3 regions of the Streptomyces sp. NPDC093089 genome follow, and region 3 is predicted to be linked to each of the others. Evidence: riboswitches for the same ligand, from Rfam matches in the RefSeq annotation. Region 3 holds a riboswitch; each other region holds the start of a gene.
What was found. A riboswitch is a leader RNA that binds a small molecule or an ion and turns the genes downstream of it on or off. The one in region 3 is predicted to bind cobalamin.
Positions count from the first base shown of each region.

Region 1: another riboswitch for cobalamin. It lies ahead of ACIQFX_RS34480 (ribonucleoside-diphosphate reductase subunit alpha); the one in region 3 lies ahead of ACIQFX_RS21340 (energy-coupling factor ABC transporter permease).
Region 2: another riboswitch for cobalamin. It lies ahead of cobN (cobaltochelatase subunit CobN); the one in region 3 lies ahead of ACIQFX_RS21340 (energy-coupling factor ABC transporter permease).

Region 1 is NZ_JBIVPA010000019.1:63,487-73,903, reverse strand. Features, by position in the region: gene ACIQFX_RS34505 (HD-GYP domain-containing protein) at 1-992, shown strand, start outside; gene ACIQFX_RS34500 (HD-GYP domain-containing protein) at 989-2,278, shown strand; gene ACIQFX_RS34495 (tetratricopeptide repeat protein) at 2,358-3,338, shown strand; gene def (peptide deformylase) at 3,407-4,042, shown strand; gene ACIQFX_RS34485 (ribonucleotide-diphosphate reductase subunit beta) at 4,111-5,127, opposite strand; gene ACIQFX_RS34480 (ribonucleoside-diphosphate reductase subunit alpha) at 5,127-7,505, opposite strand; cobalamin riboswitch at 7,636-7,800, opposite strand; gene ACIQFX_RS34475 (GNAT family N-acetyltransferase) at 7,814-8,314, opposite strand; gene mctP (monocarboxylate uptake permease MctP) at 8,389-10,017, opposite strand; gene ACIQFX_RS34465 (DUF3311 domain-containing protein) at 10,014-10,268, opposite strand.
Region 2 is NZ_JBIVPA010000001.1:316,164-326,580, reverse strand. Features, by position in the region: gene ACIQFX_RS01570 (serine hydrolase) at 97-1,611, shown strand; gene cobJ (precorrin-3B C(17)-methyltransferase) at 1,623-3,122, opposite strand; gene ACIQFX_RS01560 (precorrin-8X methylmutase) at 3,119-3,754, opposite strand; gene ACIQFX_RS01555 (cobalamin biosynthesis protein CobG) at 3,769-5,085, opposite strand; cobalamin riboswitch at 5,165-5,300, shown strand; gene cobN (cobaltochelatase subunit CobN) at 5,339-8,962, shown strand; gene abc-f (ribosomal protection-like ABC-F family protein) at 9,047-10,417, opposite strand, start outside.
Region 3 is NZ_JBIVPA010000008.1:407,415-417,831, reverse strand. Features, by position in the region: gene ACIQFX_RS21355 (ATP-binding cassette domain-containing protein) at 1-681, opposite strand, end outside; gene cbiQ (cobalt ECF transporter T component CbiQ) at 678-1,427, opposite strand; gene ACIQFX_RS21345 (energy-coupling factor ABC transporter substrate-binding protein) at 1,434-1,928, opposite strand; gene ACIQFX_RS21340 (energy-coupling factor ABC transporter permease) at 1,925-2,623, opposite strand; cobalamin riboswitch at 2,651-2,858, opposite strand; gene ACIQFX_RS21335 (PTS-dependent dihydroxyacetone kinase phosphotransferase subunit DhaM) at 2,937-3,386, opposite strand; gene dhaL (dihydroxyacetone kinase subunit DhaL) at 3,383-4,003, opposite strand; gene dhaK (dihydroxyacetone kinase subunit DhaK) at 4,054-5,046, opposite strand; partial or broken gene ACIQFX_RS21320 (pirin) at 5,445-5,579, shown strand; gene ACIQFX_RS21315 (hypothetical protein) at 6,187-6,699, shown strand; gene ACIQFX_RS21310 (peptidoglycan-binding protein) at 6,754-7,674, opposite strand; gene ACIQFX_RS21305 (penicillin-insensitive murein endopeptidase) at 7,706-8,659, opposite strand; gene ACIQFX_RS21300 (hypothetical protein) at 8,819-9,145, opposite strand; gene ACIQFX_RS21295 (N-acetylmuramoyl-L-alanine amidase) at 9,386-10,417, opposite strand, start outside.

The DNA.
Region 1 (10,417 bases), on a different contig from region 3:
TCCTCGGCGGCCCGGCGGCCCTCGGCCGCGGCCCGGACGCCCCCGACCTGCCGTACGCGCTGCTGCCCGCGGCCGCCGCCGCGCTCGCCTTCTGCCTGACCCTCACCGCCCTCGACGGCGGCATCAGGGCGACGGCCGACGGACTGCCCCTCCGGGCCGCCTGGCGCGGCCTCCTCGGCCGGGCGCTCGCCCCGCACCTCGTGCACGGGCTCGCCGGGCTGATGATGGCCGTCCTCTGGCGCAGCACCTACGGGGCGGTCGCGGCCCTGTTCGTGCTGCTCCCGATGTACATCTCCTGCTGGGTCTTCGCCCAGTACCACCGCGAGCGCGCCGCCCACCAGGCCACCATCCGCGCCCTCGTGCAGGCCGTCGACATCAAGGACCGGTACACCCGCGGCCACAGCGAACGGGTCGGCCACGCCTCCGTCCTGATCGCCCGTGAACTCGGCCTGGCCGAGGACCGGCTCGACGTCGTCCGCTTCGCCGGCATCCTGCACGACGTCGGGAAGCTCGGCGTGCCCACCCGCGTCCTCCGCAAGGACGGGCCCCTCACCCCCGAGGAGCGGCGGGTCATCGAACTCCACCCGGAGTACGGCCACGAGATGGTCCGGGGCATCGGCTTCCTCGGCGAGGCCCGGTCCGCGATCCTCCACCACCACGAACGCATGGACGGCAGCGGTTACCCGTACGGCCTGCACGGCGAGCAGATTCCCGAATTCGCCCGGGTGGTCGCCGTCGCCGACGCCTTCGACGCCATGACCTCCACCCGCTCCTACAGCAGGGCCCGACCGGTGCCGACCGCCGTCGCCGAACTGGAGCGGTGCGCCGGCACCCAGTTCGACCCCCGGATGGTCGCCGCCCTCGTCCGCGCCCTCGACCGGCACGGCTGGCAGCCCGCCGTCACCGCCGACGAGGCCCCGCAGCCGGACCGGGTCCCGCCGCCCCGCGAGGCGGACGCCCCCGTCACCGGCCGGCCGAAGGAGCGCGCGTGAGGCCGGGCGCCGCCACCGTCGGCGCCCTGTACGGCGCAGCGCTCCTGCTGAGCCTCGCCGGCCTCGCCTCCACCCTCTGGCACGGCGTCGACGAACCCGGCAACGCCCTCGCCTTCGGCACCCTCGTCGCCCTCGGCGAGCTCGCCCGCTGGGGACCCGCCCCCGGCCCCGGGACACCCTCCGCGGCCGACGGGACCCGGGAGCGGGAGCCCGCGCCGCTCGCCGCCGCCGGAGCCCTCGCGTACGCCCTGCTCGGGCAGAGCGCCGGCACCGCCACCACCCACGGCGTCCTCCAGATCGTCGCCGTCGTCGTCGCCGCCGGCCTCGCCGGGATCGTCCCCCACCTCGCCCGGGGTCACGACCCCGCCCTCGACCACCTCGCCCGCCGCGTCCTCACCGTCGGCTTCGCCGCCCTCTGCTTCCAGCCCCTCTACAACGCGGGCGTCGTCGTCGACCGCCTCGGCCAGGGCCCCTGGTACGCCCTCTTCCTGGTCCTCCTGCTCGTCCTCACCGCCCTGTGCGACGCCGTCCTCGCCGCCCTCGTGCTCCGCGCCCGCACCGGATTCCCGTACGGCCCCCTCCTCCGCGACGAACTGCGCGCCCTCCTCGGCATCGGATCCGCCGTCTGCGCCACCGGCACCGTCATGGCGCTCGGCGTGGCCGCCGCCGGGCCGTGGGCGCTGCCCGTGCTCGCCGTGCCCCTGCTGCTCACCCAGGTCTCCTTCCGGCGGTACGCGGCCGTGCGGACCGTCAACCGGCAGACCATCGCCTCCCTCGCCCGCGCCACCGAGATCGCCGGCTGCACCGCGCCCGGGCACGCCCGCCGGGTCGCCGCCCTCAGCACCGCCGTCGGGCGCGAGCTGGGCCTCTCCGGGCCCGAGCTGACCGTCCTCGAACACGCGGCGCTCATGCACGACATCGGACAGCTCTCGCTCGTCGACCCGGTCGCGGGCGGCGCCACCGCCCTGCTGCCCGCCGAGGAGCAGCGCCGGATCGCCCTCCTGGGCGGCGAGGTGGTCCGCAGGACCGGGGTCGCCGCCTCCGTCGCCGTGATCGTCGAGCGCCAGGCCGACCCCTACCGCGAGCAGCCGGTGCCCGCCCGGATCGTCCGCACCGTGAACGCCTACGACGATCTCGCCGGCGACGGGGCGGGCGCGGCCCTGGGCGCGCTCGAACGCCTCAGGCTCGGCACCGCCCGCGACTATCACCCGGATGTCGTCGAATGCCTGGCCAGGGTCCTGGCGCGGGGCGGAGCCGCTGGGGTGACCTCCGTCCCCCCGGGGTAACCCATGGGTAATGAGCGCGCGTCCGACCGGGCATGGTTGGATGCGAACAAGAGGGTGAAGCGACCGGCAGGCGGGAATCGTGAAGATCTTCGGGAAGGTACGGCATCGGCCCTCCGCCTCGTGGCGGCAGGCCACCGACCGGGCGTTCACGCTGATCGGCGACGGCCGGTACGAGGACGCGGGCGCACTCCTGACGCGCGCGGCGGATCTGGAGCCCTGGCTCTCCGAGTCCTGGTTCAACCTGGCGCTGCTGCACAAGTTCCGCCACGACTGGGAGCAGGCGCGGGCGGCCGGGCTGCGCGCCGTCGCGCTGCTCGACAAGGAGACCGGCGCCCCCGACTGGTGGAACGTCGGCATCGCCGCCACCGCGCTCCAGGACTGGCCGCTGGCCCGCCGGGCCTGGCAGGCCTACGGCCTCAAGGTGCCCGGAGCCGCCGCCGGCACCGGCGAGCCCGCCGGCATGGAGCTGGGCAGCGCCGCCGTCCGGCTCTCGCCCGAGGGCGAGGCAGAGGTCGTGTGGGGCCGCAGGCTCGACCCGGCCCGGATCGAGGTCCTCTCCATCCCGCTGCCGTCCTCCGGGCGCCGCTGGGGCGAGGTCGTCCTCCACGACGGCGTGCCGAACGGCGAGCGGACCACCACCGCCGGCCCGTCCTACCCGGTCTTCGACGAGATCGAGCTGTGGGCGCCGTCCCCCGTCCCCACCTGGGTGGTCCTCCTGGAGGCCGCCACCGAGGACGACCGGGACGCCCTGGAGCAGCTCGCCGCCGAGGCGGGCTTCGCGGCCGAGGACTGGTCGTCGTCCGTGCGGCTGCTCTGCCGTGCCTGCTCCGAGTCGACCATGCCGAGCGCCGAGGGCGAGGGCGAGCACTCCGACCCGCACGACCACAGCGAGCCGGGGCACCCCGGGCCGCTCGGCCACCGCTCGCCCGGCGAGCTGTGGGTGCCGGAGCGCGAGTGCGGCATCGCCGCCCCGGCGGGGCTCGTGCGCGGGCTCCTCGACGGCTGGGTGGCGGACAGCCCCGACAGCCGTGAGTGGCGGGATCTCGAAGAGGTCTGCTGAGGCCTGCGGCCACGGGCCCGTAGGCTGTCCCCCGACGGAATCGGGTTTTCAGAAGGGCGCGGCCGGACATGGCGCAGCAGGAGACGGACGAGCAGACGCAGATCAACGACGGGTTCGTCGTGGACACGGAGGACTGCGAGGCGCGCGAGCTCGCCTACCGCGAGCGCGGCACTGCCCGCCCGATCACGGTCGTCGGCAACCCGGTGCTCCACAAGGAGTGCAAGGACGTCACCGAGTTCGACGCCGGGCTCGCCCAGCTGATCGACGACATGTTCGCCAGCCAGAAGGCCGCCGAGGGCGTGGGCCTGGCCGCGAACCAGATCGGCGTGGACCTCAAGGTCTTCGTCTACGACTGCCCCGACGACGAGGGCGTCCGCCACACCGGTGTCGTGGTCAACCCGGTCCTCCAGGAGCTCCCGGCCGAGCTGCGCGTCCTGGACGAGTCCAACGAGGGCTGCCTGTCCGTGCCGACCGCCTACGCCGAGCTGGCCCGCCCCGACTACGCCGAGGTCCACGGCCAGGACGCCCAGGGCAACCCCATCAAGGTGCGCGGCACCGGCTACTTCGCCCGCTGCCTCCAGCACGAGACGGACCACCTGTACGGCTACCTGTACATCGACCGCCTCTCCAAGCGCGACCGCAAGGACGCCCTCCGCCAGATGGAAGAGGGCACCCCGCGCTACGAGACGGTGCCGAACGCCTGATCGCGCGACCGCACGGAGAAGGGCCCCGCACTCGCCGAGTGCGGGGCCCTTCTCCGTGCGGCCGTGGCCTAGAAGTCCTCGTCCAGGTCCACCGAGCCCTCGACGGCCACCTGGTAGGCGGACGGGCGGCGCTCGAAGAAGTTGGTGAGCTCCTGGACGCCCTGGAGCTCCATGAACGCGAAGGGGTTCTCGGAGCCGTACACCGGGGCGAAGCCGAGGCGCTGGAGGCGCTGGTCGGCGACGCACTGGAGGTACTCGCGCATGGACTCGGTGTTCATGCCGGGCAGGCCGTCGCCGCAGAGGTCGCGGCCGAACTGCAGCTCCGCCTCGACGGCTTCCCTGAGCATGTCGGTGACCTGCTGCTGGAGGGCGTCGTCGAAGAGCTCCGGCTCCTCCTTGCGGACGGTGTCCACGACCTCGAAGGCGAAGTTCATGTGCATCGTCTCGTCGCGGAAGACCCAGTTGGTGCCGGTGGCCAGGCCGTGCAGCAGACCGCGGGACCGGAACCAGTACACGTACGCGAAGGCGCCGTAGAAGAACAGGCCCTCGATGCACGCCGCGAAGCAGATGAGGTTGAGCAGGAAGCGGCGGCGGTCGGCGGCCGTCTCCAGCTTCTCGATCTTCTCGACCGAGTCCATCCACTTGAAGCAGAACTGCGCCTTCTCGCGGATGGAGGGGATCTCCTCGACCGCGTCGAACGCGGCGGCGCGGTCGTCCGGATCGGGCAGGTAGGTGTCGAGCAGCGTCAGGTAGAACTGGACGTGCACGGCCTCCTCGAACAGCTGGCGCGACAGGTACAGGCGCGCCTCCGGGGAGTTGATGTGCTTGTAGAGCGTCAGCACCAGGTTGTTCGACACGATCGAGTCGCCCGTCGCGAAGAACGCGACCAGACGGCCGATCATGTGCTGCTCACCGGGGGTGAGCTTGGCGAGGTCGGCGACGTCCGAGTGGAGGTCGACCTCCTCCACCGTCCACGTGTTCTTGATCGCGTCCCGGTACCGCTCGTAGAAGTCCGGGTACCGCATCGGACGGAGGGTCAGCTCGAAGCCCGGGTCGAGGAGGTTCTTGCGTTCGGTGGTGCTCATTACTGGCAGGCCTCGCAGGACTCGGGGTTTTCCAGGGAGCAGGCGAGGGCGTCCGCGTCGGAGACCGCCTGCTGGACGGGGATGGGGGCGGCGGTCGCCGTCGACGCCTGCGCGGCGCGGGCGATCCGGGTCGCCGGGCGGGAGCGCAGGTAGTACGTCGTCTTCAGACCCTGCTTCCAGGCGTACGCGTACATCGACGACAGCTTGCCGATCGTCGGCGTCTCCATGAACAGGTTCAGCGACTGCGACTGGTCCAGGAACGGGGTGCGGGCCGCCGCCATGTCGATCAGGCCGCGCTGCGGGATCTCCCACGCCGTGCGGTACAGCTCGCGCACCTCGGCCGGGATCCAGCCGAAGCCGGCCACCGAACCGCTGGCGTCGCGGAGCGCGTCCCGGGTCTGCGCGTCCCACACGCCGAGCTTCTTCAGCTCGTCGACGAGGTACGAGTTGACCTGGAGGAACTCGCCCGACAGCGTCTCGCGCTTGAAGAGGTTCGAGACCTGCGGCTCGATGCACTCGTACACGCCGGCGATCGAGGCGATCGTCGCGGTCGGCGCGATGGCCAGGAGCAGGCTGTTGCGCATGCCGACGGCGGCGATCCGCTCGCGCAGCGCGGCCCAGCGCTCCGGCCAGTTGAGCTCCACGTCGTAGTGGTCGGGGTGCAGCACGCCGCGGGCGGTGCGGGTCTGCTCCCAGGCCGGCAGCGGGCCGCTGCGCTCGGCGAGGTCGGCGGAGGCCTCGTACGCGGCGAGCATGATCCGCTCGGCGATACGGGTGGACAGCGCGCGCGCCTCGGCGGAGTCGAACGGCAGCCGCAGCTGGAAGAAGACGTCCTGGAGGCCCATCGCGCCCAGGCCGACCGGCCGCCAGCGGGCGTTGGAGCGCCCGGCCTGCTCGGTCGGGTAGAAGTTGATGTCGACGACCCGGTCGAGGAAGGTGACGGCCGTGCGGACGGTCTCGTCGAGGCGCTCCCAGTCGATGTCGCCGCCGGTGACGAACGCGCCCAGGTTCACCGAACCGAGGTTGCAGACGGCGGTCTCGCCGTCGTTCGTGACCTCGATGATCTCGGTGCAGAGGTTCGAGGAGTGGACGACGGTGCCGGGCTCGGCGGTCTGGTTCGCGGTCCGGTTGGACGCGTCCTTGAAGGTCATCCAGCCGTTGCCGGTCTGGGCCAGGGTCCGCATCATCCGGCCGTACAGGTCGCGGGCCGGCATCGTCTTGCGGGCCAGGCCCTTCGCCTCGGCGGCGCGGTAGGCGGCGTCGAACTCCTCGCCGTACAGGTCGACGAGCTCGGGCACGTCCGACGGCGAGAACAGCGACCAGTCGGCGTCCGCGTTGACGCGGCGCATGAACTCGTCCGGGATCCAGTGCGCCAGGTTCAGGTTGTGCGTGCGGCGCTGGTCCTCGCCCGTGTTGTCGCGGAGCTCCAGGAACTCCTCGATGTCCGCGTGCCAGGTCTCCAGGTAGACGGCGGCGGCACCCTTGCGGCGGCCGCCCTGGTTCACCGCGGCGACGGAGGCGTCGAGGGTCTTCAGGAACGGGACGATGCCGTTGGAGTGGCCGTTGGTGCCGCGGATCAGCGAACCGCGGGCGCGGATGCGGGAGTAGGAGAGCCCGATGCCGCCGGCGTGCTTCGACAGGCGCGCGACCTGGTGGTAGCGGCCGTAGATGGAGTCCAGCTCGTCCTGCGGGGAGTCCAGGAGGTAGCAGGAGGACATCTGCGGGTGGCGGGTGCCGGAGTTGAAGAGCGTGGGGGAGGACGGCAGGTAGTCCAGGCGGCTCATCAGCCCGTACAGCGCGGCGACCTCGTCGAGCGCGCGGACGCTGTCGTCCTCGGCCAGGCCGCTGGCGACGCGCAGCATGAAGTGCTGCGGGGTCTCGATCACCTTGCGGGTGATCGGGTGGCGCAGCAGGTAGCGCGAGTAGAGGGTGCGCAGGCCGAAGTAGCCGAAGCGGTCGTCGGCGTCCCGGTCGATCAGGGTGTCGAGCCGGTCCGCGTGCAGTGCGACGAAGGCGGCGGTGCGGTCGGCGATCAGGCCCTCGCGGTGACCGACGGCGACGGAGGCGGAGAAGGAGACCGCGCCCTGGTCGGCCGCCTCGTCGGCGATGGTGATCGTCAGGAGCCGGGCGGCGAGCCGGGAGTACGCCGGGTCCTCGGCGATCAGGCCCGCGGCCGCCTCGGTGGCCAGCTCGCGCAGTTCCGCCTCGTCCGACGCGGCGCTGCGGCCGCGCAGCGCGGCGGCGGCGATCTTGCCGGGGTCGGTGTCGGGGAGATCGGCGGTGAGGTCGGTCAGGGTCCGCAGCAGCACGGTCCCGGGGCCGTCGCTCTCGACCGCGGAAGCCTCGGCCGAAGCCGGATCGGCGGGCGCGATGGTCACGTGGGGGCTCTCCCTCGCTCGGCTCGGGGCCGCGACGGGGAAGGCGGGCAGGGGGGCGTCCGTCATGCCGGACGCGCCGTGTCCACCGGCCCACTCCGCGAGGCCCGGAAGTCAGTGGCACCCGGAACGGAAGGACCGGGCGCGCTGCCGCAGGTCCTCGGACTCACTCCGTACGAAACCGCACGAAGCACACCGTTGCGGGACAGTTCCGGATTCGCGCCGGATTCCCCTGCGTCGACAGCGAGGATGAGCATACATGTGGGGGGCACCGCTGACGGCACCCCCCACATGTTGTGTCGGTCGTGGGGCTACAGCTCCAGCGCGTACGTCCGCAGCGCGTGGCCGGGGATCGGCTCCCAGTCCCGATCGGGGGTGCGGACGAAGCCGAGCCGCTCGTAGATCCGGTGCGCCGCGACCATCTTCGCGTCCGTGGAGAGCACCAGCCGCGCGCAGCCGGGGAGGGCCCGCGCCCGGTCCGCGCAGGCGCGTACGAGCGCTTCTCCGACGCCCCTGCCGCGGGCCGCGGGCGCGACCACCAGCATCCGGAACTCGGCCTCGCCGGCGACCGCGATGTCCGCCCAGGTGGTGCCTCCGGCGGCGAAGGTCACCCCGCCGACGATGCCGCTCTCCGGGTCGGCGGCGACGAGCACCTCGCTCTCGCGGGCCCGCCGGGCCGTGTCGCGGAGCACGGCCAGGTAGAAGTCGTCCTCGCCGTGGAGCAGCAGCCCGTCGTTCAGATAGGTGAGTCCGGTGAGATCGCCGAGCTCCTCGTACTCCTCGGGCCGTACCGCCCTGATCACGATGTCCATGAGGGCAGTCTGCCCCCACCGCGCGCGAAAGGGGCCCGGGATCTCCCGGGCCCCTCCTGTGCGCGTGCGCGGGGTCAGTGCACCGAGGCGCCGACCTTCGCGCGGTCCGACGAGCCGGTCGCGGCGTCGCCGGCGTCCGCCGTGTAGTCCTCGGGCGAGGTCTCGTCGACGCCCTCGGGGGCCTTGACGGCCTTGAGGACGAAGGTCAGGACGACCGTGACGACGACGTTGAGGACGAAGGCGGTGAGGCCGATGTAGCCGATCTCGCCGATGCCGGGGATCTCGGCGGAGGAGCCGCCGAAGTGCTTCTGGGTCGGGCTGGCGACGCCGTACGCGGCGACGGTGCCGTAGACCATGCCGACGGCCCAGCCGGCGAGCAGCGCCCAGCGGTGGAACCAGCGGGTGAACAGGCCGCCGACGAGGGCCGGGAAGGTCTGCAGGATCCAGATGCCGCCGAGCAGCTGGAAGTTGATCGCGACCGTCTTGTCCATGGTGAGGACGAAGGCCAGCGCGCCGACCTTCACCAGGAGCGAGACCAGCTTGGAGACCTTGGTCTCCTGCGCCGGGGTCGCGTCCGGTTTGATGAAGTCCTTGTAGATGTTCCTGGTGAACAGGTTGGCCGCGGCGATCGACATGATCGCGGCCGGGACGAGCGCGCCGATGCCGATCGCGGCGAAGGCCACGCCCGCGAACCAGTCCGGGAACATGGTCTCGAAGAGCTGCGGGATGGCGAGCTGGCCGTTCTTGACCTTGATCCCGGCGGCGATGGCCATGAAACCGAGCAGCGCGAGCAGGCCCAGCATCAGGGAGTACAGCGGCAGGATCGTGGTGTTGCGGCGGATGACGTCGCGGCTCCTCGACGACAGCGTCGCCGTGATCGAGTGCGGGTACATGAAGAGCGCGAGCGCCGAGCCGAGCGCGAGCGTCGCGTACGTCCACTGGCCGGCCTCGCCGGGGACGAGCGTGCCGCGCGGCTTGCCGGTCGCCGGGTTGGTCTGCGCGTAGGCCTCGCCGGCCTTGGCGAAGATCTCGTCGAAGCCGCCGAGCTTGATCGGGATGTAGATGATGGCCACGGCGATGACGATGTAGATCAGGGTGTCCTTGACGAAGGCGATGAGCGCGGGCGCGCGGAGCCCCGAGGAGTACGTGTAGGCCGCGAGGACGCCGAAGGCGATGAGCAGCGGCAGGTCCTTGATGAACCAGTGGGTGGTCTCGCCGCCGCCGACGCCCATCACGTCCAGGACGGCCTGGATGCCGACGAGTTGGAGCGCGATGTACGGCATGGTGGCGAGGATGCCGGTGACCGCGACCGCCAGCGACAGGCCCTTGGAGCCGAAGCGGCCCCGGACGAAGTCGGAGGTGGTCACGTACCCGTGCTTGTGCGAGACCGACCACAGGCGCGGCAGGAACGTGAAGATCAGCGGGTACACCAGGATCGTGTACGGCACGGCGAAGAAGCCGGCCGCGCCCGCCGCGTAGATGGCCGCCGGGACGGCGACGAAGGTGTACGCGGTGTAGAGGTCGCCGCCGAGCAGGAACCAGGTCACCCAGGTGCCGAACGACCGTCCGCCCAGGCCCCATTCGTCGAGGCTGTGCTCGTTCTCGGCCTTGCGCCAGCGCGCGGCCAGGAAGCCCATGACCGTGACGGCCACGAAGAAGAAGACGAAGACGCCCAGCGCCACGCCGTTCACGCCGTCCTTCATCGCGCGTCACCTCCCTTGCGGGCGCGCTGGTCGCGCTGCCACAGCTGGTACGCGACCATGGTGAGCGCGGTGGAGACCAGTACCCAGAGCATCTGGTACCAGTAGAAGAACGGGATGCCGGCGAAGACCGGTTCGGCCTTCGCGTACGAACTCACCCAGAGCATCGCCACGAACGGGGCGAACAAGCAGAGCGCGATCACCACCCTCAAGGGGGTGATGGCCGGTTGTTTCCCTTGTGTCGCTTCTGGCACGGCGAATCGTCCCCTCGCTGATCACCTCGGTAATGGTGGGGAAATCTAGGGGACGCGTTCGCCGCAGGGAACCCCCGTCCGCATAACGGAGTCGATTCTTCGGGAATTCGTCACAACCGGCTGCCCCGGGCCGCCCGCGGTCTTCCGCG
Region 2 (10,417 bases), on a different contig from region 3:
TCCCGGTTCCTTCCGCGCGACAGGGGATTCCTCCCGGCGTTCAATGGAGGGGTGGGTACCGTCCGGTGGCTGGCCACGGCGGGACTCGTGGCGCTGATGGGCGCCGCGCCGAGTCCCTCGCCGACACCCGCGCCCGAGCCTCCCCCCGCGCAGCCGCCGCCGCTGCTCGACCGGGCGGACGTGGACCGGGCGGTGGGCCGGCTCGACGCGGACGTCGCGGCGATGATGAAGCGGACCGGGGTGCCGGGGGTGTCCGTGGCCGTGGTGTACCAGGGCAAGGTGGTGCACCTGGAGGGGTACGGGGTGCGGGAGGTGGGCAAGTCGGCGCGGGTCGACGCGGACACCGTGTTCCAGCTGGCGTCCGTGTCGAAGCCGATCGCGTCGACGATCGTGTCGGGTGCGGTCGGGGTGGAGGGCTGGCAGAAGCCGGTGGCGCCGGAGTTGCCGGAGTTCCGGCTGAAGGACCCGTGGGTGACCTCGCACATGACGGTCGCGGACCTGTTCTCGCACCGGAGCGGGCTGCCGGACCACGCGGGGGATCTGCTGGAGGACCTGGGCTACGACCGGGACTACATCCTGGCGCACCTGCGGTACGAGCCGCTGGCGCCGTTCCGGGCGAGTTACGCGTACACGAACTTCGGTCTGACGGGGGCGGCGGAGGCCGTCGCCGCGGAGAAGGGCGTGGCGTGGGAGAAGCTCGCCGAGGACACGCTGTACCGGCCGGCGGGGATGAACGACACCAGTTCGAGCTTCCAGGACTTCGAGGAGAACCCCGACCGGGCCGTGGGGCACGTGAAGGAGCCCGACGGGACGTGGAAGGCGCGGTTCGTGCGGGATCCGGACGCGCAGTCGCCGGCGGGCGGGGTGAGTTCCTCGGCGCGGGACATGGCGGTGTGGTTGCGGCTGCAGTTGGGGAACGGGACGCTCGACGGGCGGGAGGTCGTCGACGCCGAGGCGCTCGAACTGACCCACCACCCCGAGTCCGTTGCCTCGCCGGCGCGGGCGCCGGCGGGCAGGACTGGCTTCTACGGACTCGGCTGGAACGTGTCGTACGACGACGAGGGCCGGCTGCGGCTGTCGCACACCGGCGCGTTCGCGGAGGGCGCGCACACCAACGTGACGATGCTGCCGGGCGAGGAGTTGGGGATCGTCGTCCTCACGAACGGGGCGCCGGTCGGCGTCGCGGACGCGGTCGCCCTGGACTTCTTCGACACCGCGCAGGAGGGGAAGCCCAGCCGGGACTGGGTGCCGCTCGTCAACGCGCTCTACGAGCAGGAGGCGGACGCCGGCCGGTCGCCGACGGACTACGCGCATCCGCCGGCCGATGCCTCCGCCGCGAAGTCCGCCGACGCGTACGCCGGCACGTACACCAACGACTACTACGGCCGGATGACGGTGGCCGAGGTCGACGGCGGACTGGTGCTGCGGCTGGGGCCGGAGCCCCAGACGTACCGGCTGACGCACTACTCCGGCGACACGTTCAGCTTCCCGACGCGGGGGGAGAACGCCGTCGGCCTCACCGGCGTGACGTTCTCCCCGGACGGGAAGACCGTCCGCGTCGAGTACCTGGACCAGGAGGGGCTGGGCACCTTCACCCGCACGTCCTCCTAGCGGCGGTCGGCTCAGCCGTACCGGCGCGGGGTCCAGGCGATGGTGCGGCCGTCGGTGCGTTCGACGGCGCGGGTCTGCGAGGAGCCGACGAGGAGCAGGGTGCGCATGTCGACCTCGGACGGTTCCAGGGTCTTGAGGGTGACGACGCGGACGGACTGCTCGGGGCCGCCGACGTCGCGGGCGACGACGACGGGCGTCTCGGGGGAGCGCAGTTCGAGGAGGAGGTCGCGGGCGGCGGCCACCTGGTGGGTGCGGGACCGGGAGCCCGGGTTGTAGAGGGCGATGACCAGGTCGGCGGAGGCGGCGGCGCGCAGCCGGGCCTCGATGACGTCCCAGGGCTTGAGCCGGTCGGAGAGGGAGATCGTGGCGTAGTCGTGGCCGAGGGGGGCGCCCGCGGCGGCGGCGGCCGCGTTGGCGGCGGTCACCCCGGGGAGGACCCGTACGGGTACGTCGGCGTACTCCGGTTCGCAGGCGACCTCCAGGACGGCGGTGGCCATGGCGAAGACGCCGGGGTCGCCGCCGGAGACGACCGCGACCTTGCGGCCGCGGCGGGCCAGGTCGAGGGCGAACTCGGCGCGCTCGGACTCGACCTTGTTGTCGGAGCCGTGGCGGATCTGGCCGGGGCGGAGCACCGGCACCCGGTCGAGGTAGGTGGTGTAGCCGACGAGGACGTCGGCGTTGACGAGCGCGCCGCGCGACTCGGGCGTCAGCCAGGGCGCGCCGGCCGGGCCGGTGCCGACGACGACGACCTCGCCGCGGTCCCGCACGGGGGGCTGCTGGTCGATGCGGGAGGGCAGGACGGCGACGGAGAAGTAGGGGACCGACTCGGGGTCGATCTCGGACAGGGTGCCGGTCCGCTCGCCGGCCATGAACGCCCGCTCCACGTACCGGGCGTCGTCGAGGCGCCCGGCCCGCTCCAGGGCCCGCTTCACGGTGGGGAAGGTGCGGCCGAGCTTCATCACGACCGCCGAGTCGGTGCCCGCGAGGCGGGCCGTCAGCTCGTCCTCGGGCAGCGTGCCGGGGATGATCGTGAGGACCTCCTCCGCCTCGCACAGCGGCTCGCCGAGGCGGGCGGCGGCGGCGCTGACGGAGGTGACGCCGGGGATGACGGTGGTGTCGTAGCGGTCGGCGAGCCGCTTGTGCATGTGCTGGTACGAGCCGTAGAACAGCGGGTCGCCCTCGGCGAGGACGGCGACGGTGCGGCCGGCGTCGAGGTGGGCGGCGAGGCGGGCCGCGGCCTCCTCGTAGAAGTCGTCCAGGGCGCCCCGGTAGCCGCCGGGGTGGTCGGTGGTCTCGACGGTGAGCGGGTACATCAGCCGCTCCTCGACGTGGTCCTCGCGGATGTGCTCGGCGGCGATGGAGCGTGCGATCGAGCGGCCGTGGCGGGCCGAGTGGTAGGCGACGACGTCGGCGGCGGCGATGGCCCTGACCGCCGCGACCGTCATGAGGTTCGGGTCGCCGGGGCCGAGGCCGACGCCGTACAGCTTGCCGGTCGTGTGCGCGGTGCTCATGCCTGGATCTCCGCTTCGTGGGCGATCGCGTTGATCGCGGCGGCCGTCATGGCGCTGCCGCCGCGCCGGCCCCGTACGACCAGGTGGTCGAGGCCGAGGACGTTCTCGGCGAGCGCGTCCTTGGACTCGGCGGCGCCGATGAAGCCGACCGGTATGCCGAGGACGGCGGCGGGCTTCGGGGCGCCCTTCGCGATCATCTCCAGGAGGTGGAAGAGGGCCGTGGGGGCGTTGCCGATGGCGACGACGGAGCCTTCGAGGCGGTCCCGCCACAGTTCGAGGGCGGCGGCGGAGCGGGTGGTGCCGAGCTCGGCGGCGAGGCCCGGGACGGCCGGGTCGGAGAGCGCGCAGAGCACCTCGTTGTCGGCGGGCAGCCGCTTGCGGGTGACGCCGCTGGCGACCATCTGCGCGTCGCAGAGGATCGGGGCGCCGGCGCGCAGGGCCTCGCGGGCGTTCGCGACGACCTGGGGGGAGTACGCGATGTCCTGGACGAGGTCGGTCATGCCGCAGGCGTGGATCATCCGGACCGCCACCTGGGCGACGTCGGCGGGCAGGCCCGCGAGGTCCGCCTCGGCGCGGATCGTGGCAAAGGACCGGCGGTAGATCTCCGCCCCGTCCTTCTCGTAGTCGAACATCCTGGTGCTCTCGCTCATCTCGTCGTCGTGCGGGCCGTGGTGACAGCTTCGGTCAGGGCGGTACGGGGGGTGGGGGCGCCGTCCACCAGGTAGGCGCCGTCGGCGGTGGCGACGACGTCGACCCAGGTGCCGTGCGGGTGACCGCAGCGGCGCTCGCACCCGGAGTAGTGGACCGGGAGGCCCCGCGCGGACCCCGGGGCGGCATCCGCGCGGACGTCCGCGAGGGACTTGGCGCAGCCCGGCCGCCCGGTGCAGGCGCTGACGCCGGCCCAGGGGGAGTCGGGGCGGGTGATCAGCCCGTGGGCGTCGAGGGCGGCGAGCCGCTCCTCGTACGGGCCCGCTCCGACGACGACCGCGCCGCGCCACGGCGTCAGCCGTACCTCCTCGGCGGGCAGCAGGGCGCGCAGCTGGGCGGCGGTGAGGCGGCCGAGGGGCGCGAGGACGTGGAGGGAGTCGGCGCCGAGGGGGCCGGGGGCGAGCGGCGGGGCGTGCACGGGCAGCGAGTCCGCCGGTGGTACGGGCTCCGCCGCGATGCCCGCGCGGTCGAGCGTGCCGGCCACGTCCGGGGCGTGGCCCTCGGGCAGCTCCCGCACCCGCCAGGCGCCGTTTCCGGCCGCGCGGGCGGCGTCGAGGAAGGCCCCGGCGGCGGCGAGCGCGGCGCGGGGCGCGTCGGCTCCGGCGACCAGCCAGGCCCGCCCGCCGACGTACAGACGCACGGCGCCCGGCTCTTGTACGGCGCCCGGCTCTCGTACGGCGTCCGGCTCCCATACGGCGCCCGGCTCCTCCCGCACCCCGGTCGGCCGCACTGCGACCAAGGTCACATCGCCGCCCAGGCCCGCCACGTCGGCGCGTCCGTCGTCGAGGACGAAGAGGAAGCGGCCGGAAAGCGCCGCCGCCCAGGGTTCGGCGCAGAGCAGGGAGTCCAGCTCGCGGGCCCACAACTGGACCTCGGGGCCGCCGAGTCCGTCGAGGCCGGCGGCCGGGGAGGCCACGATGTTGCGGACGCGCTCGTGGGTGGGGGAGGGCAGCAGGCCCGCCTCCGCGAGCAGCGCGGCGAGCTCCGCCCCGCACTCCTCCGCGAGGCCGCGCAGCTCCGCGTTCCCCCGGGAGGTGAGGCTGATCCGTCCGTCGCCGAGGGTCTCCGCCGCGACCGCCAGCGCCTCGACCTGATGATGAGTCAAACGACCTGCGGGCAGACGCAGTCGGGCCAGTCCGCCGTCGTCGGCGGCGTGCAGGCGCAGCGCCCCGGGGCAGGCGTCGCCACGGTCCCGAATGCGAGCTTCGTCCCGCGCGGGCGTCGAGGGTGGGGTGGGCGGCATGGCGGCGAGCATACCCACGGGGAACCGGGCCGCCACCGAGTGTGATCCGGCCGACTCCGCGGCCCGCCCCGCCCCGCCGACGCCACGATCTAGGATGCAGATCGGCATGGGGTCCCAGGACCCCGGGGAGGAAGCCCGGTGAGAATCCGGCGCGGTCCCGCCACTGTGAGCCCGTACCGGCGACGGTACGGGTGAGTCAGGAACTCCCCGCCGTCCACACGACCACCCGGGGCGCGGACAACCCCGAGGAAGGCCTGAGCTCGCCATGCTTCTGCTGCTGTCGCACTCCGACACCGACCTGCTCAGCGCCCGTGCGGCGAACGCCGGCTCAGCCGGCGGCCCGGTGGAGTACCGCTTCGCCAACCCCTCCCGGCTCCCCCTCGCCGACCTCCCCGGCCTCCTCGACGACGCCGAGCTCGTCGTCGTCCGCCTCCTCGGTGGCCTCCGCTCCTGGCAGGAGGGCATCGATGCCATCCGCGCCACCGGAAAGCCGGTCGTCGTCCTCAGCGGCGAACAGGCCCCCGACGCGCAGCTGATGGAGGCCTCCACCGTCCCCGTCGGCGTCGCCACCGAGGCCCACGCCTACCTGGCGCACGGCGGCCCGGAGAACCTGGAGCAGCTCGCCCGCTTCCTCTCCGACACCGTCCTCCTCACCGGCCACGGCTTCGAGGCCCCGGCCGCCGCCCCCACCTGGGGCCCGCTGGAGCGCACCCCGAAGCCCGTCGACGGTCCGACCGTCGCCGTGCTCTACTACCGCGCCCACCACATGAGCGGGAACACCGCCTTCGTCGGCGCCCTCTGCGACGCCGTCGAGGACGCCGGAGCCCGGGCGCTGCCGCTGTACGTGGCCTCCCTGCGCGCCCCCGAGGCGGAGCTGATCTCCGTCCTGAGCGGAGCCGACGCGATCGTCACCACCGTCCTCGCGGCCGGCGGCACCAAGCCCGCCGAGGCGCAGGCCGGCGGCGACGAGGAGGCCTGGGACGCGGGCGCGCTCGCCGCGCTCGACGTGCCGATCCTCCAGGCGCTGTGCCTGACCGGCTCGCGGTCCGCGTGGGAGGAGAACGACGAGGGCCTCTCGCCGCTGGACGCCGCCAGCCAGGTCGCTGTCCCCGAGTTCGACGGCCGGCTCATCACCGTCCCCTTCTCCTTCAAGGAGATCGACGAGGACGGCCTGCCCGCGTACGTCGCCGACGCCGAACGCGCGGCCCGCGTCGCCGGGATCGCCGTCCGGCACGCCCGGCTCCGCCACATCCCGAACGCCGAGAAGAAGCTGGCGCTCGTCCTCTCCGCGTACCCGACCAAGCACTCCCGCATCGGCAACGCGGTCGGCCTCGACACCCCCGCCTCCGCCGTCGCGCTGCTCCGCCGCCTCATCGCGGAGGGCTACGACTTCGGACCGGCCGAGGACCTCCCCGGCCTGGTCTCCGGCGACGGCGACGAGCTGATCTACGCCCTCATCGAGGCCGGCGGCCACGACCAGGACTGGCTCACCGAGGAGCAGCTCGCCCGCAACCCCGTCCGCATCCCGGCCGCCGACTACAAGCGCTGGTACGCGACGCTGCCCGCCGAGCTCCGCGAGCAGGTCGAGGAGCACTGGGGCCCGGCGCCCGGCGAGATGTTCCTCGACCGGTCTCGCAATCCGGAGGGCGACATCGTCCTCGCCGCCCTGCGGCGCGGGAACCTGCTGATCCTCATCCAGCCGCCGCGCGGCTTCGGCGAGAACCCGATCGCGATCTACCACGACCCCGACCTCCCGCCGTCGCACCACTACCTGGCCGCCTACCGCTGGATCGCCGCCCGCGCCGAGGACGGCGGCTTCGGCGCCGACGCCATGGTCCACCTGGGCAAGCACGGCAACCTGGAGTGGCTGCCCGGCAAGAACGCCGGCCTGTCCGCCGCCTGCGGCCCGGACGCGGCGCTCGGCGACATCCCGCTGGTCTACCCGTTCCTCGTCAACGACCCGGGCGAGGGCACCCAGGCCAAGCGGCGCGTCCACGCCACCCTCGTCGACCACCTGGTCCCGCCGATGGCCCGCGCCGACTCGTACGGCGACATCGCGCGCCTGGAGCAGCTCCTCGACGAGTACGCGCAGATCTCCTCCATGGACCCGGCGAAGCTGCCCGCGATCCGCGCCCAGATCTGGACGCTGATCCAGGCCGCCAAGCTCGACCACGACCTCGGTCTGGAGGAGCGCCCCGAGGACGACGGCTTCGACGACTTCCTGCTGCACGTCGACGGCTGGCTGTGCGAGGTCAAGGACGCCCAGATCCGCGACGGCCTGCACGTCCTCGGCGGAGCCCCGGAGGGCGAGGCCCGCGTCAACCTGGTCCTCTCGATCCTGCGCGCCCGCCAGATCTGGGGCGGCACGCAGGCGCTGCCCGGCCTGCGCGAGGCCCTCGGCCTCGACGAGTCGGCCGCCACCCGCACCACCGCCGACGAGGCGGAGGAGAAGGCCCGCGCGCTCGTCGAGGGCATGGAGGCCGCCGGCTGGTCCGTCGCCGCGATCGACACGGTCGCCGCCGCGTACGGCCCCGAGGTGCACGCCGTGCTGCGGTTCGCCTGTGAGCAGGTCGTGCCGCGCCTCGCCGCCACCACCGACGAGCTGGCGCACGCCGTGCACGCCCTGAACGGCGGCTTCGTCCCCGCCGGCCCGTCCGGCTCCCCGCTGCGCGGCCTGGTCAACGTCCTGCCGACCGGCCGGAACTTCTACTCCGTCGACCCGAAGGCCGTGCCGTCCCGGCTCGCCTGGGAGACCGGCCAGGCCCTCGCCGACTCCCTCCTGGAGCGCTACCGCACCGACAACGGCGAGTGGCCGACCTCGGTGGGCCTCTCCCTGTGGGGCACGAGCGCGATGCGCACCGCCGGCGACGATGTCGCCGAGGCGCTCGCCCTGCTCGGCGTCCGCCCGCTGTGGGACGAGGCCTCCCGCCGCGTGAACGGCCTGGAGCCGATCCCGCCGGCCGAGCTCGGCCGCCCGCGCATCGACGTCACCCTGCGCATCTCCGGCTTCTTCCGGGACGCGTTCCCGCACGTCATCGGCCTCCTCGACGACGCCGTGCGGCTGGTCGCCGGTCTGGAGGGCGAGTCCGCCGAGGACAACCACGTCCGGGCGCACGCGCAGGCCGACCTCGCCGAGCACGGCGACGAGCGGCGCGCCACCACCCGCATCTTCGGCTCCCGCCCCGGCACGTACGGCGCGGGCATCCTCCAGCTGATCGACTCGCGCGACTGGCGCACCGACGCCGACCTCGCCGAGGTGTACACGGTGTGGGGCGGGTACGCGTACGGACGCGGGCTCGAAGGGCGCCCGGCGCGCGCCGAGATGGAGACCGCGTACAAGCGGATCGCGGTCGCCGCGAAGAACACGGACACCCGCGAGCACGACATCGCCGACTCCGACGACTACTTCCAGTACCACGGCGGCATGGTCGCGACCGTGCGCGCGCTCAAGGGCACCGCGCCCGAGGCGTACATCGGCGACTCCACCCGCCCGGAGACCGTCCGCACCCGCACCCTCGTCGAGGAGACCTCCCGGGTCTTCCGCGCCCGCGTGGTCAACCCGCGCTGGATCGAGGCGATGCGCCGCCACGGCTACAAGGGCGCGTTCGAGCTGGCGGCGACCGTCGACTACCTCTTCGGCTACGACGCCACGACCGGCGTCGTCGCCGACTGGATGTACGACAAGCTGACGCAGGAGTACGTCCTCGACCCGGCGAACCAGGCCTTCCTCAAGGAGGCCAACCCGTGGGCCCTGCACGGCATCGCCGAGCGGCTCCTCGAAGCCGAGTCCCGCGGCATGTGGGAGAAGCCGGACCCGGAGACCCTGGCCGCCCTGCGCCAGGTGTTCCTGGAGACGGAGGGCGACCTGGAGGGGTCGGACGAGGACTGAGCCCCGTCCGGGGCCGGGGGCGCCCGGGACGGACGGCGCTGCTCTCCGGACAGGACCCGGCCGGGACCGGGGGTGCCGTGCCGGTCAGGACGCCCCCCGACTCCCCACCCTTGCCGGGGCCGGCTCCAGTGCGAGACGACGGCCCCGGAAACCCTCTCTCAGCCGCCGGTCGTGGCTGACCACGACCAGCGTGCCCGGGTACAGCGCGAGCGCGGCGTCGATCTCCTCCACCAGGCCGGGAGCCAGGTGGTTGGTCGGCTCGTCGAGGAGCAGCAGACCGGCGGGTGAGGTCACGAGCCGGGCCAGCTCCAGCTTGCGGCGCTGGCCCGCCGACAGGAGACGCACCGGGGTCGCGAGATCCCGGGCGGCGAAGAGCCCGAGGGCGAGCAACTCGTCCTCGCGGCCTTCCCCGAAGGCCTCCCTCACCGTACGGGGGTCGGTGGGCGGGGCCGTCTCCTGGCGGAGCATCCCGACGCGGGCCGGTGCGCGCACCGAGCCCGCGTCCGGGACGAGTTCACCCGCGAGGACCTTCAGGAGCGTCGTCTTCCCGGCGCCGTTCGGGCCGGTGACCAGGAGCCGTTCGCCCGCGCCGAGGTGCAGGGCGTCCAGGCGGAGCCGGCCGTCCACCCGCACGTCCGCGAGGTCGACGGGGGAGCCCTCGGCGCCGGTGAGGTCCGCGCGGAAGCGCAGCGGCTCGGGCGGCGGCGGCACCGGGTGCGCGGACAGCCGGGCGAGCCGCTCGCGGGCGGCCCGGATCCTGCTCATCGCCCCGTGTGCCCGCGACCGGGCACGGAAGGCGCCGGCGCCGCTGAACGCGGCCGGGGCCTTGCGGGGGATCGCCGAGAACCGGTCGATGTGCGTGTCGGCGAGGGCCGTGTACCGGGCGAGGTCCTCCTTCCACTCCTCGTACTCCCGCTGCCTGCGGGCCCGTTCGGCCGCCCGCCCGGCCAGGTAGCCCGGGTATCCGTCGCCGTAGCGGCGCACGGTGTGCCGGTCCTCGTCCACTTCGAGGACGGCGGTGGTCACCCGGTCGAGGAACACCCGATCGTGGGAGACGGCGACGACCGTGCCCCGGTGGGTGCGCAGCCGCTCCTCCAGCCACTCCACGGCCTCGTCGTCGAGGTCGTTCGTCGGCTCGTCGAGCAGCAGCAGTTCGGGCTCGGCGGCGAGCACGCCCGCGAGGGCGAGCCGTGAGCGCTGTCCGCCGGAGAGGGTGCCGAGCGGCCGGTCCCGGTCGAGCGGTCCGCGCTCGCCGAGCCGCCGCAGGGTCGTCTCCACGCGCCGGTCGGCGTCGGCGCCGCCCCGGGCCTCGTATCCGGCGAGGAGCTCGGCGTATCCGGCGAGGTCCCCGGTGGCGGCGAGGTCGGCCTCGGCGGTCCGGACGGCCCGCTCCAGCGCCCGTACGTCCGCGAGCGCGTGGTCGACGGCGTCGCCGACGGTGGCCGCCGCGGGGAG
Region 3 (10,417 bases):
GGAGGGGGCGAGGACCGCCGCCTCGTCGGCCCAGCGCAACGCCAGGTCCACGTCGTGCGTCGCCATCACCACGGTCGTGCCCGCCGCGCGGAGCCGCCCGAGGGCGTCGAGGAGCATCTCCTGCCCGTGCGGGTCGAGGCCGGCCGTCGGCTCGTCCATGATCAGGACCCGGGGCCGCATCGCCACGGCGCCGGCGATGGCGGCCCGCTTGCGCTGCCCGTACGACAGCAGGTGCGTCGGCCGGTCCGCGAGCGCCACGATGTCCAGCGCCTCCAGCGCCTCGCGCACCCGGAGCCGCACCTCCTCCTCGGGCAGCCCCAGGTTCATCGGCCCGAACGACACGTCCTGGCCGACCGAGGCCGCGAACAGCTGGTCGTCCGGGTCCTGCACCACGAGCTGCACGGTGGTCCGCAGCCGGGTCAGCCCCCGGCGGTCGTACGCCACCTCCGCGCCGTCCAGGAGCAGCGACCCGCTCGCGCACCGCAGCCCGCCGCTCAGCAACCGCAGCAGCGTCGTCTTGCCGCTGCCGTTGCGGCCTAGGAGCGCGACGGCCCGCCCCTCCGCCACCGCGAAGTCCACCCCCGACAGGACGGCCGGCCCGTCCTCGTAGGCGTACCCCGCCCCCACCAGCTCCACGACGGGCGTCGCGCCCCGGGGCGTCGTCGCGTTCTGAGGCGTCACGGAAGGAACCTTTCCAGTACGAGGGTGAGGGCGACGAGCCCCCCGAGCAGCACGGCCGTCGCCGCGAGGAACCGGCGGGAGATCCCGCACGCGGGCACGAGCACCCGCAGCGTTCCGTCGTAGCCACGCCCGGCGAGCCCCGACTGCAGGCGCTGCGCCCGGTCGAAGGCCCGGACGAACGTGGTGGCGCCGAGCCCCGCGAGCGAACGCCAGGTCGCGGCCCGGGTGGTGTGCCCCAGCCGGGCCGCCTGGGCCTGCCGGATCCTGGACAGCGAGTCGAGCAGCAGGAAGATGATCCGGTACATCACGAGCGCCACGTCCACCACCGGCGCCGGCACCCCCGCCCGGACCAGCCGGGGGAGCACGTCGGACACCGGCGTCGTGAACGCGAACAGCAGCACCCCGAGCGAGGCCGCCGCCGTCCGCAGCAGCAGCCCGCCCGCGTGTTCCGGGCCACCGGGCGCCAGCGCCACGATCCCCCGCGCCCCGCCCACCTCGAACAGCAGCGGGACCGCGCCCGTGACACAGAAGCCGAGCGGAACGCGAAACGCCCGCCACAACTGACGGCCCGGCACACCGGCCGGTCCGAGCAGCACCCCGAGCGTCACCGCCGCCACCAGCACCGCACCCGGCCACGGCGGCAGGGCCACCGCGCACAGCGTCAGACCGAAACCGAGCAGCGCCTTCTCGGCGGGATGGCGGGAGCGCCAGCGACTGCTGTGCGCGGCCGCGTCGATGGGCAGCATCGGCGCCTACACGCCCCGCCCGTCGACGGGCGGGGCAGCGGCACCCGCGCCGCCCTCGTCCGCCGCCGGCGTACTTTCCGCCTCGGCCTTGGCCGCCGGAGCGTCCGCCCCGGTCACGGCCGCCGCACCGACCGCCCCGTCCCCGTCCCCGTCCGCCGCGCCGTCCGCCCCGGTCACGGCCGCCGCGGCCCGCGCCTGCCCCTGCCGGCGGCCGCGCCGCAGGCCGAAGTAGTACGCCAGGAATCCGGCGCCCAGGGCCGCCTGGAGCGCGAAGAGCGCCGACTCGATCTCGCCGGACGGCGGCTCGTACAGGGGGCTGAACCAGGGCTCGTAGTCGGGATCGAGTTCGGTGATGGCCGTCTCGGCCTCCCCGTCGGACCCGCTGAACGGCTGCTCCTTGTGGTCGCCGAGACCCAGCGCGAGCGGCAGCACCGCGAGCGCGACGACGACGAGCAGCAGCAGTCCGTTGATCCTCGTGTTACGGCTGATCTTGACGCTCATCGCGCGGCCGCCTCCTTGTCGAGCGCGGTCCGCGGCCGGGGAAGGACACCCAGCCGGGTCAGCTCGCCCTTGCTCGACTGGCTGAGCAGCCGCATCACGAGCACGGTGAGCAGGCCCTCGCTCACCGCCAGCGGAATCTGCGTCACCGCGAAGATCCCGCCGAACTTGGCCAGCGCGCCCGGCACCCCCGTACCGGCGTCCGGGAACGCGAGCGCCAGCTGGACGCTGGTGACGCAGTACGTGGACAGGTCGGCGACGAACGCGCCGAAGAACACGGCGACCATCAGCGGCGTACCGAACCGGCGCAGCAGCCGGTACGTCCCGTACCCCGCCCAGGGCCCGACGACCGCCATCGAGAAGGCGTTGGCGCCGAGCGTGGTCAGGCCGCCGTGGGCGAGCAGCAGCGCCTGGAACAGCAGGGTGATCGTGCCGAGGACCGCCATGATCGGCGGCCGGAACAGGATCGCGCCCAGTCCCGTACCGGTCGGATGGGAGCAGCTCCCCGTCACCGAAGGCAGTTTGAGCGCGGACAGGACGAACGTGAAGGCGCCGGAGGCGCCGAGCAGCAGCGTGGACTCGGGATTGGACCGCACCTCGCGGGTCAGCGCGCGGACCCCGTGGACGACGAACGGGGCGGCCGCGACGCCCCAGGCGGCGGCGTGAGCGGGGGGCAGATACCCCTCGGCTATATGCATGGTCGGGAGACCTCTCCAGCACCTCGTGGATGGACAACGCACCCTGGCCGGTCTCCTGGCTGACGGTCATGCCGTCCGACTCCGCCTTCCCACACCGAGACGGTCTCCCGCCGCGGTCCAGTGGCTTCCCCGAGGGTGTTACCCGCGGGGGTGGAGCCGGACCTCCCGATCACAGTGGCGAGGGCCGCACCGGTACTCCACCGGTTTCCCGTACACCAAGGCCCTGCGACATTAGTGGGTTGACCTGCTGCATCACAACACGGCCGCCACCCGCCGCGCCCCCTCCGTCACTCCGCGCACTCGCCGCGCGGGCTCATTCCTTGCGGTACGCGTACGCCTCCGAGGCCGCCGCGGCCACCGCGTCGAGGTCTCCGCCCGTGCTCGCCGTCACCAGCGCCGCGACCGCGCCCTCGACGAACGGAGCGTCCACCAACCGCGAACCCGCGGGCAGTTCGTCCCCCTCGGCGAGCAAGGCCTTCACCGTGAGCACCGCACTTCCCAGATCGACCAGGAGCGCCACCCCCGCCCCCCGGTCGACCTCCTTCGCCGCCTCGGCGATCAGCTCCGAACTCGTCCCCAGACCCCCGTCCGGCGTTCCCCCCGCCGCCGCCACCGGCGCGAGCCTCCCGCCCCCCGCCAGCCCCCGCGCCAGCTCGGCCACTGCCCCCGCGACCGCCGCACTGTGCGACACGAGCACGATGCCGACGAACGCGGAGGCACCGGACGCCGAGCCGTCAGCCGAACCATCGGCCGCCGCGCTCACGAAGCCCCCTCGGTGCGCGCGGTCCCGGCCAGCGTCGAGAACAGCAGCGCCGACGACGTCGCCCCCGGATCCTGGTGCCCGACCGACCGCTCGCCGAGATAGCTCGCCCGGCCCTTGCGCGCCCGCAGGGGTACGGTCCCGACGGCGCCCTCCCCGGCGGCGGCGGAGGCCGCGCCGAACGAGGTCCGCAGGCCCTCCACGGCCGGCACCAGCGCGTCCAGCATCGTCTTGTCGCCCACCTGCGCCCCGCCGAGCTGGGACACGGCGGCGACGCCGGCACCCAGCGCCTCGGCGAGCCGCGCCCGGTCGAACCGCTCGTCCTCGCCGAGGGCCTTGCCCGTGCGGCGCAGCAGCGTCCCGTACAGGGGGCCCGACGCGCCGCCGACCGTGGAGATGAGCTGCCGTCCGGCGGTGGTGAGCACGGCGCCGGGTGTCGACGGCGGCTCCTTGGCCAGCGTCTCGGCCACGGAGGCGAATCCCCGCTTGAGGTTGGCGCCGTGGTCGGCGTCGCCGATCGCCGAGTCCAGCTCCGTCAGCCGTTCCGCCTCGCGCTCCACGGCCTCGGCGACCGCGGCCAGCCAGCGCAGCAGGAACTCTGCACCGAACGTCTCCGTCATGACCTCTCCCTCTCCCTCTCTCTCGCCCGCCGGCGTCCCCACGGCCCGGCTCACCGGCCCCAGCGCAGGGCGGGCGTCTGTACGGGCGCGTCCCACAGCCGCAGCAGTTCCTCGTCCACCTCGCACAGCGACACGGAGCAGCCCGCCATGTCGAGCGAGGTCACGTAGTTCCCGACGAGCGTCCGCGCCACCGGCACGCCCCGCTCGGTGAGCACCCGCTGCACCTCCGCGTTGAAGCCGTACAGCTCCAGGAGCGGCGTCCCGCCCATGCCGTTCACCAGCACGAGCACCGGACCGGTGGGCCCCAGGTCCTCGACGACGGCGTCCACGGCGAAGTCGGCGATCTCCCGCGACGTCATCATGGCCCGGCGCTCGCGGCCCGGCTCACCGTGGATGCCGACGCCCAACTCCAGCTCTCCGTCCGGCAGGTCGAAGGTGGGACTGCCCTTCGCGGGCGTGCTGCACGCGCTCAGCGCCACGCCGAAGGACCGCGACCGCTCGTTCACCCGGCGGGCGATCGACTCCACCCGCTCCAGCGGCGCGCCCTCCTCGGCCGCCGCCCCCGCGATCTTCTCCACGAACAGCGTGCCACCGGTCCCGCGCCGCCCCGCCGTGTACAGGCTGTCCGTCACCGCCACGTCGTCGTCGACCAGCACCTTCGCGACCTGGATGCCCTCGTCCTCCGCGAGCTCCGCCGCCATCTCGAAGTTCAGCACGTCCCCGGTGTAGTTCTTCACGACGAACAACACCCCGGCCCCGCTGTCCACCGCCGCCGCGGCCCGCACCATCTGATCGGGCACCGGCGACGTGAACACCTCCCCGGGACACGCCGCCGCCAGCATCCCCGGCCCCACGAACCCCCCGTGCAACGGCTCGTGCCCCGACCCACCCCCGGACACCAGCGCCACCTTCCCCGCCACCGGCGCGTCCCGCCGCACCACGACCCGCCGCTCCACGTCCACGGTCAACTCGGGATGAGCCGCCGCCATCCCCCGCAGCGCATCGGCGACGACGGTCTCCGGAACGTTGATGAGCATCCTCACGGGTACCTCCTGGTGAGACTGGCAGTCATGTAGCTGAGCAGGCTTTTCGCAGGTCAGAATGGGTGAGGAATGTTATTGGCCTTGGCGTTTCATGGCGCTCGGGAGCGGTTCCGTGCGGTACTGGCACCGACCCGGTGCCGACTTTCCTGACTGGTCATCAGGAAGGGCTTGTGGTGGGTGCTCTTTGCATCTGTGCATGATGACGCAATTATCGCTGCAGGGGCGCGGCCGCGCACCGGTGCGTCGGCGGTCGGAAGCGGCCGATTCCGGGCCGGTCGGCTTCGTGCGGTGCTGGGGGCGACCGGCTGAACGTCCACGACGTCGCGACGCAGGACATCTACCGGGTGCGGGGGCAGGTCCACCCGAACACGCTGAAGCCGGCGAAGCCGCAGCGCCGCGGCCGCACCGACGGCGAGATCCGCAAGGCCCGGGAGAACTGGATGACCGGCTCGCGCTTCGGCGAGGTGAAGGGGTGCGACGGAGGCCGGCTGGACGCCCCGGAGGTGCCGGCGACGCAGCTAAAGGCGCGGGGGACGGGTGCGCTGAACTGCTGTTTCCTCTGCCGATTCGATGTGGGGTCGGGGGTGCTCGGCCTCTTCCTGTGGCTGCCGTGGCGACTGTGGGAGGGGGTGCGTTGCAGCCCTCCCGCAGTCGCGCGGCCGACGGGTGTGTTCCCGGAGCGTGCCCGTGTGCGAGCGGGTCCGGTCAGCTGAATGCTGACCTTCTGCTGAATCTGCTGACGGGTCATCAGTCCAGGGTCGGGCCCGTTCCGCCCCCGGAGCCGTAGGGGTCGTGCGACGGGACCACGACGGCGCCCGGCAGCTCGCGAACTCGATGAGCTTTCTCTGGTGCGTATCGCCCAAACGCCCAGAAGAACTCGCTCTACTTCGGCGAGTGGCTGACCAGCAGGTTCTTCGCCTGCTGGTGGTGCAGCAGCTGAACCCATGCTGACCTGGGGAAATGCTGCCAGGCGTGGCTCTGTGGCGATGGCTGGTCCGGGAATGGTCCGGATCTTGGTCCGACGGTCGCTCGCCCAGAGGCTTTACCACCCCCGCCCCTACGACTTCTGGCTCGCGGCTCACTCGTTCGGCGACCTCGGGCAGCCGGGGGTTCGGGGTGACGCGCGGTTGGGCTCGGGCCGTGGAGAGCTCATCTCGTGACGACGTCCTGCTGCTGGCCTTCCAGGATCCGGAGCGCTGCGGCGCCGCGTTCCGGGAGGTGCAGCGTCTGCCGGGGTACCGGCAGGAGGTGAGCGTGGCGCGGCGGACCGACGGTGAGCTGGAGGTGCTGGACGCGCACGTGCGCGGGACGGGTGCCGCCACCGTCGGCGGGGGCGCGGCCGGTCTCGCGCTGGGGCCGCTCGGCGGCCCGGTCGGTGCGCTGCTGGGCTTCACCGCCGGTGCGCTGCTGGGCGACGCGGCCGAGCAGCACAACCTGGAGGCGGGCGGCGAGGCGCTGATCACCTTGAGCGCCCGGGGCCCCGACGGCGGCGCCATGCTCGTCCTCCACCTCCACGAACGCCACCCCGAGCCCGCCGACGAACTCGCCGCCCGCCACGGCGCCTCGGTGGAGCGGCTGAGCGTCGGGGAACTGGACGCCGAGGTCGAGGACCTGAAGCGGCGGTCGGACGCCGACGGGCCGGACGGCGAGTAGAGCGGTGCGGCCGACGCCGGGGGTGGGCGTCGGCCGCTTCTCCTGCCTTTCGGGCTACTGCCAGGCGCAGTGGACGTGGTTGCCCTCGTCCAGGGCTTCCGTCGCGCCGTACGCGCGGCAGGCGCTGACGAAGGTGGCGTTGCTGACGGACATGTTGTCCGCGTCGAACGCGATGCCCTTGTAGTGGTTCGAGTTCGACGAGTGGTCGCCGCCCGCGATCTCGGTGACCAGGAAGGTGTAGCCCCGCTCCGTGGCCAGCTTCAGCATGCCGTTGAGCATGGCCGTGGAGAGCCAGACCTCGCGCTCGCCGACGTCGCTGTAGTTGCTGGTCTCGGCGGTGGTGCCGTTCTTCGTGTCGGTGATGTTCGCCTGGGCCGTGGAGTCGGCGTCGACGACCCCGCTCACGTGGTAGGTGAGCAGGGAGATACGGGAGTTGGCGTCGATCGACGCTGCGAGCTGGGCGCGGCTGGTGCCGCCCCCGCCGCTGCCGGAACCGCCGACCAGGGCGTTCCAGGTGTTCGGGCCCACGATGCCGTCCGCCGTCAGGCCGTGCTTGGACTGGAAGTCCTTGGCGGCGTTGGTCGACGCGGTGCCGAAGTCACCGTCGACGACGAGGCCGTACCCGTACCGGTTCAGCTGGGTCTGTGCCGCTTTGGCCGCGTTGCCGGTGCTGCCGCTCTGTACCGTGGCGACCAGCTTGGGCCAGGTCAGCGGGCCCACCGAGCCGTCGGCCGTGAGCCCGTTGGCGCTCTGGAACGCCGAGACCTTCGCCTCGGTCGTGGGACCGAACTGGCCGTCGACCGCGGTCGTGTACCCGCGGTGGTTGAGCAGGTGCTGGATCGTCGTCACCTGGGCCCCGCTGTCGCCGTTGGCGATGACGGGCCAGGTGGCGGCCGAGGCGGTGTTCGGCCCGAGCAGGACGGCCATCATCGCGGCGATGACCGCGGCGACCAGCGCCGGGAAGCGTCTGCGCATGTCTCTCCTTCGCGTGCTGCGTCGGCCCGCGTCAGCGGTAGCGGACGTGCAGGTGGTTGTCGTGGTTCGGGTACTGCGTGGTCAGGCCCTCGGAGATCAGCGTCGGGTCGTTGAAGTAGATGACCTCGATGTGCCCGGGGGCCGCCGCGCGGATCGCCTGCACGAGCTGGCGGGTCGCCGCCCGGTCGTAGGTGCCGGACTGCCAGGTGATCCGGCCCGCCGAGCACTGCGCAGAATCGGTGCGGATCGGCCAGATGTCGATGTCGAGCCCGACCTCGTGGCTGGCGTGGCCCGGGATGTCGCCGCCGTGCTCGAAGCTCGCGTCGCCCATCGGCACCTTGCCCTGACCGGTCGAGGCGAACGACGCGGCTGCGGCCTCCAGCTGGCCGACGGCCGCGGCGGTGGCCCAGTTCGCGGTCGCGTTGCCGTCCGGGTTCTGGTCGCAGATGTTGGTGAAGTTCACCAGCTCGTAGTGCCAGACCAGGTTGCGCCAGGTGTCGGGGCCGACGACTCCGTCGGCGGACAGGCCCGCGTGGCTCTGGAAGGTCTTCACCGCGGTGGCGGTCGCCGGGCCGAAGTCGCCGTCGACCGTCAGGCCCGCCGAACGCTTGGCGTTGAGCAGGTACTGCACGGCCTTCACGGCCGGTCCGTTGTCGCCCTGGCGCACTGTGGCGACGAGCTTGCCCCAGGTGTTCGGGCCGACGATGCCGTCCGCCGTCAGGCCCTGGGAGCTCTGGAAGGCCTTGACGGCGGTCGCCGTGCCGGAGCCGAAGACCCCGTCGGCGGCCACGGACTGGCCGCGCGCGCTCAGCAGGTGCTGGAGGGCGACGACGTCGCTGCCTCGGTTGCCCGAGCTCTGCAGGTGGTACGCCGCTCCCGCGAACGCCTGGGCCGGGGTGCCCGTCTGGACGAACAGGGCCGTGGTCAGGGCGAGGAACAGGGCGATCCGGACGCTCTGCTTGCGCAGACCGGACGATCGGAGCATGGTGCGATCCCTCTCGTGTCGAATCATGTCGGGCTCGGTTGCGATGGGTTACGGGGACGGAGTGCGGGAACGGGGGGGCGGGTCACGTGCGCGGGGTGTGCCTGGCGCGTTCCCGCGGACGTCCTCGTGACGGTGCTCAGGGCACCGGGTGCCCGAAGGTCAGGCCGTGCCGGTGCTCCAGTTCCCGGATGCGCGGCAGCAGGCCGCGTTCCAGCGCGCGGAGTTCGTCGCGGTGCGCCGCCGCGAAGGCGGTGCGGGGGCGGTGCGCAGGGGTTCCCGGACCGCTTCCACCGGGGCCATGCAGGCGGCGTAGGCCGCCCCGAGGCCCCGGTCGGCGCGGGCGGCCTCCGACCCGTCCTCGATGCCCTGGACGGTGCGGTCGACGAGGGCGAAGAAGCCGTCCTCGTCCTCGACCTCGACGCCGTACCACGTGAGGCAGCCGGGCAGGGTCCGCAGGGCCTCGCGGGTCGTCCCGTTGCGACGCATGCCGTGACTCCTGTGGTCGGATGAGTGGTGGGGATGGATGATGCGCGAGGGGCCTGTTCCGGCCGCCGCCGTTCTCGGCCCATCGGAATCCTGACCATGCCGACCGGCGAATGCGTAGGTCCCATCGCCCACTCGGGACACTCCCGGGACGCGCGCCCCCCCGGGACGCACGGGACACGGGAGGGGACGCGAGGGGACGGGACGGGCAGCGGGAGGCCAGGGGCCCGGGATACCGGCCACTCAGGCCAGCAGCCGGCTCCAGGTACGGGCGTCCGCCACGCCGTCGGCCGGCAGGCTCGCCGAGGTCTGGAACGCCCGCACCCCCGCCTCGGTGCCCGAGCCGAAGCTGCCGTCGACGACCAGCGTCTGACCGCGCGCGTTGAGCTGGCCCTGCAGCGCCTTCACCGCGTCGCCCTGCGCTCCGCGCGCGAGCGGGTTGGCGAGCTGGTGCCAGGTCTGGTTTCCGGCCACGCCGTCGACCCCGGCCCGGTTGGTCGTCTGGAACGCCCGCACCGCGCTCTCGGTCGCCGGCCCGAAGGAGCCGTCGACCACGACCGTGGCGCCCCGGGAGTCGAGCAGGTACTGCAGCGACCTGACGCGCTCGCCCGAGTCGCCGAGCCGCGCCACCGGCCAGCCGCCCCACGCCGGGCTGCCGCCGATCCGGGCGGCGACGTCGGCCCTGAGCTGCGGCAGCAGCGCGTACAGCCGGTCGCCGGGGCACTCGGTGTTGTTGAAGTCCCGGTGCCCGAAGATCTGGTAGGCGCGCAGCCCGTACTGGGAGCAGATGTACGCGCAGAGGTCGACCAGCTTCGCGTACTGCGCCGACCGCGGGTCCACCGACGTGTACGTGCCCTCGTTCTCGATGCCGACGGCGACGGTGTTCTGGCCGGTGCAGTGCGCCGACTCGACCTGCTGGGTACCGGCGGCCAGCGCGGCGACGCTGGAGTGTCGGCCCTCGGTGATCCAGCCGCCGCGGCTGATCGTGAAGTGCTGGCCCGAGTCGATCCAGCCCCGCGCGTCCATGTGGTCGGCCTGGATCGACCGGGACAGCTCGAAGGCGTGCGCCTGCGAGTGGTCGGTGCTGTTCGGGGTCGCGGTGTGATGGACGATGATCTTCTGCGGCCCGGTGGCCAGCAGCTTCACCGGGGTGCTCGGCTCGCGGGCGCCCCAGGCCACGCACCCGGAGATCACCGGTCCGGCGAGCGCGGCCCCCGCGGCGGCGCGCGCGGTCCCCGGCAGCGCGGTCCCCAGGACCGCTCCGGCACCGAGGGC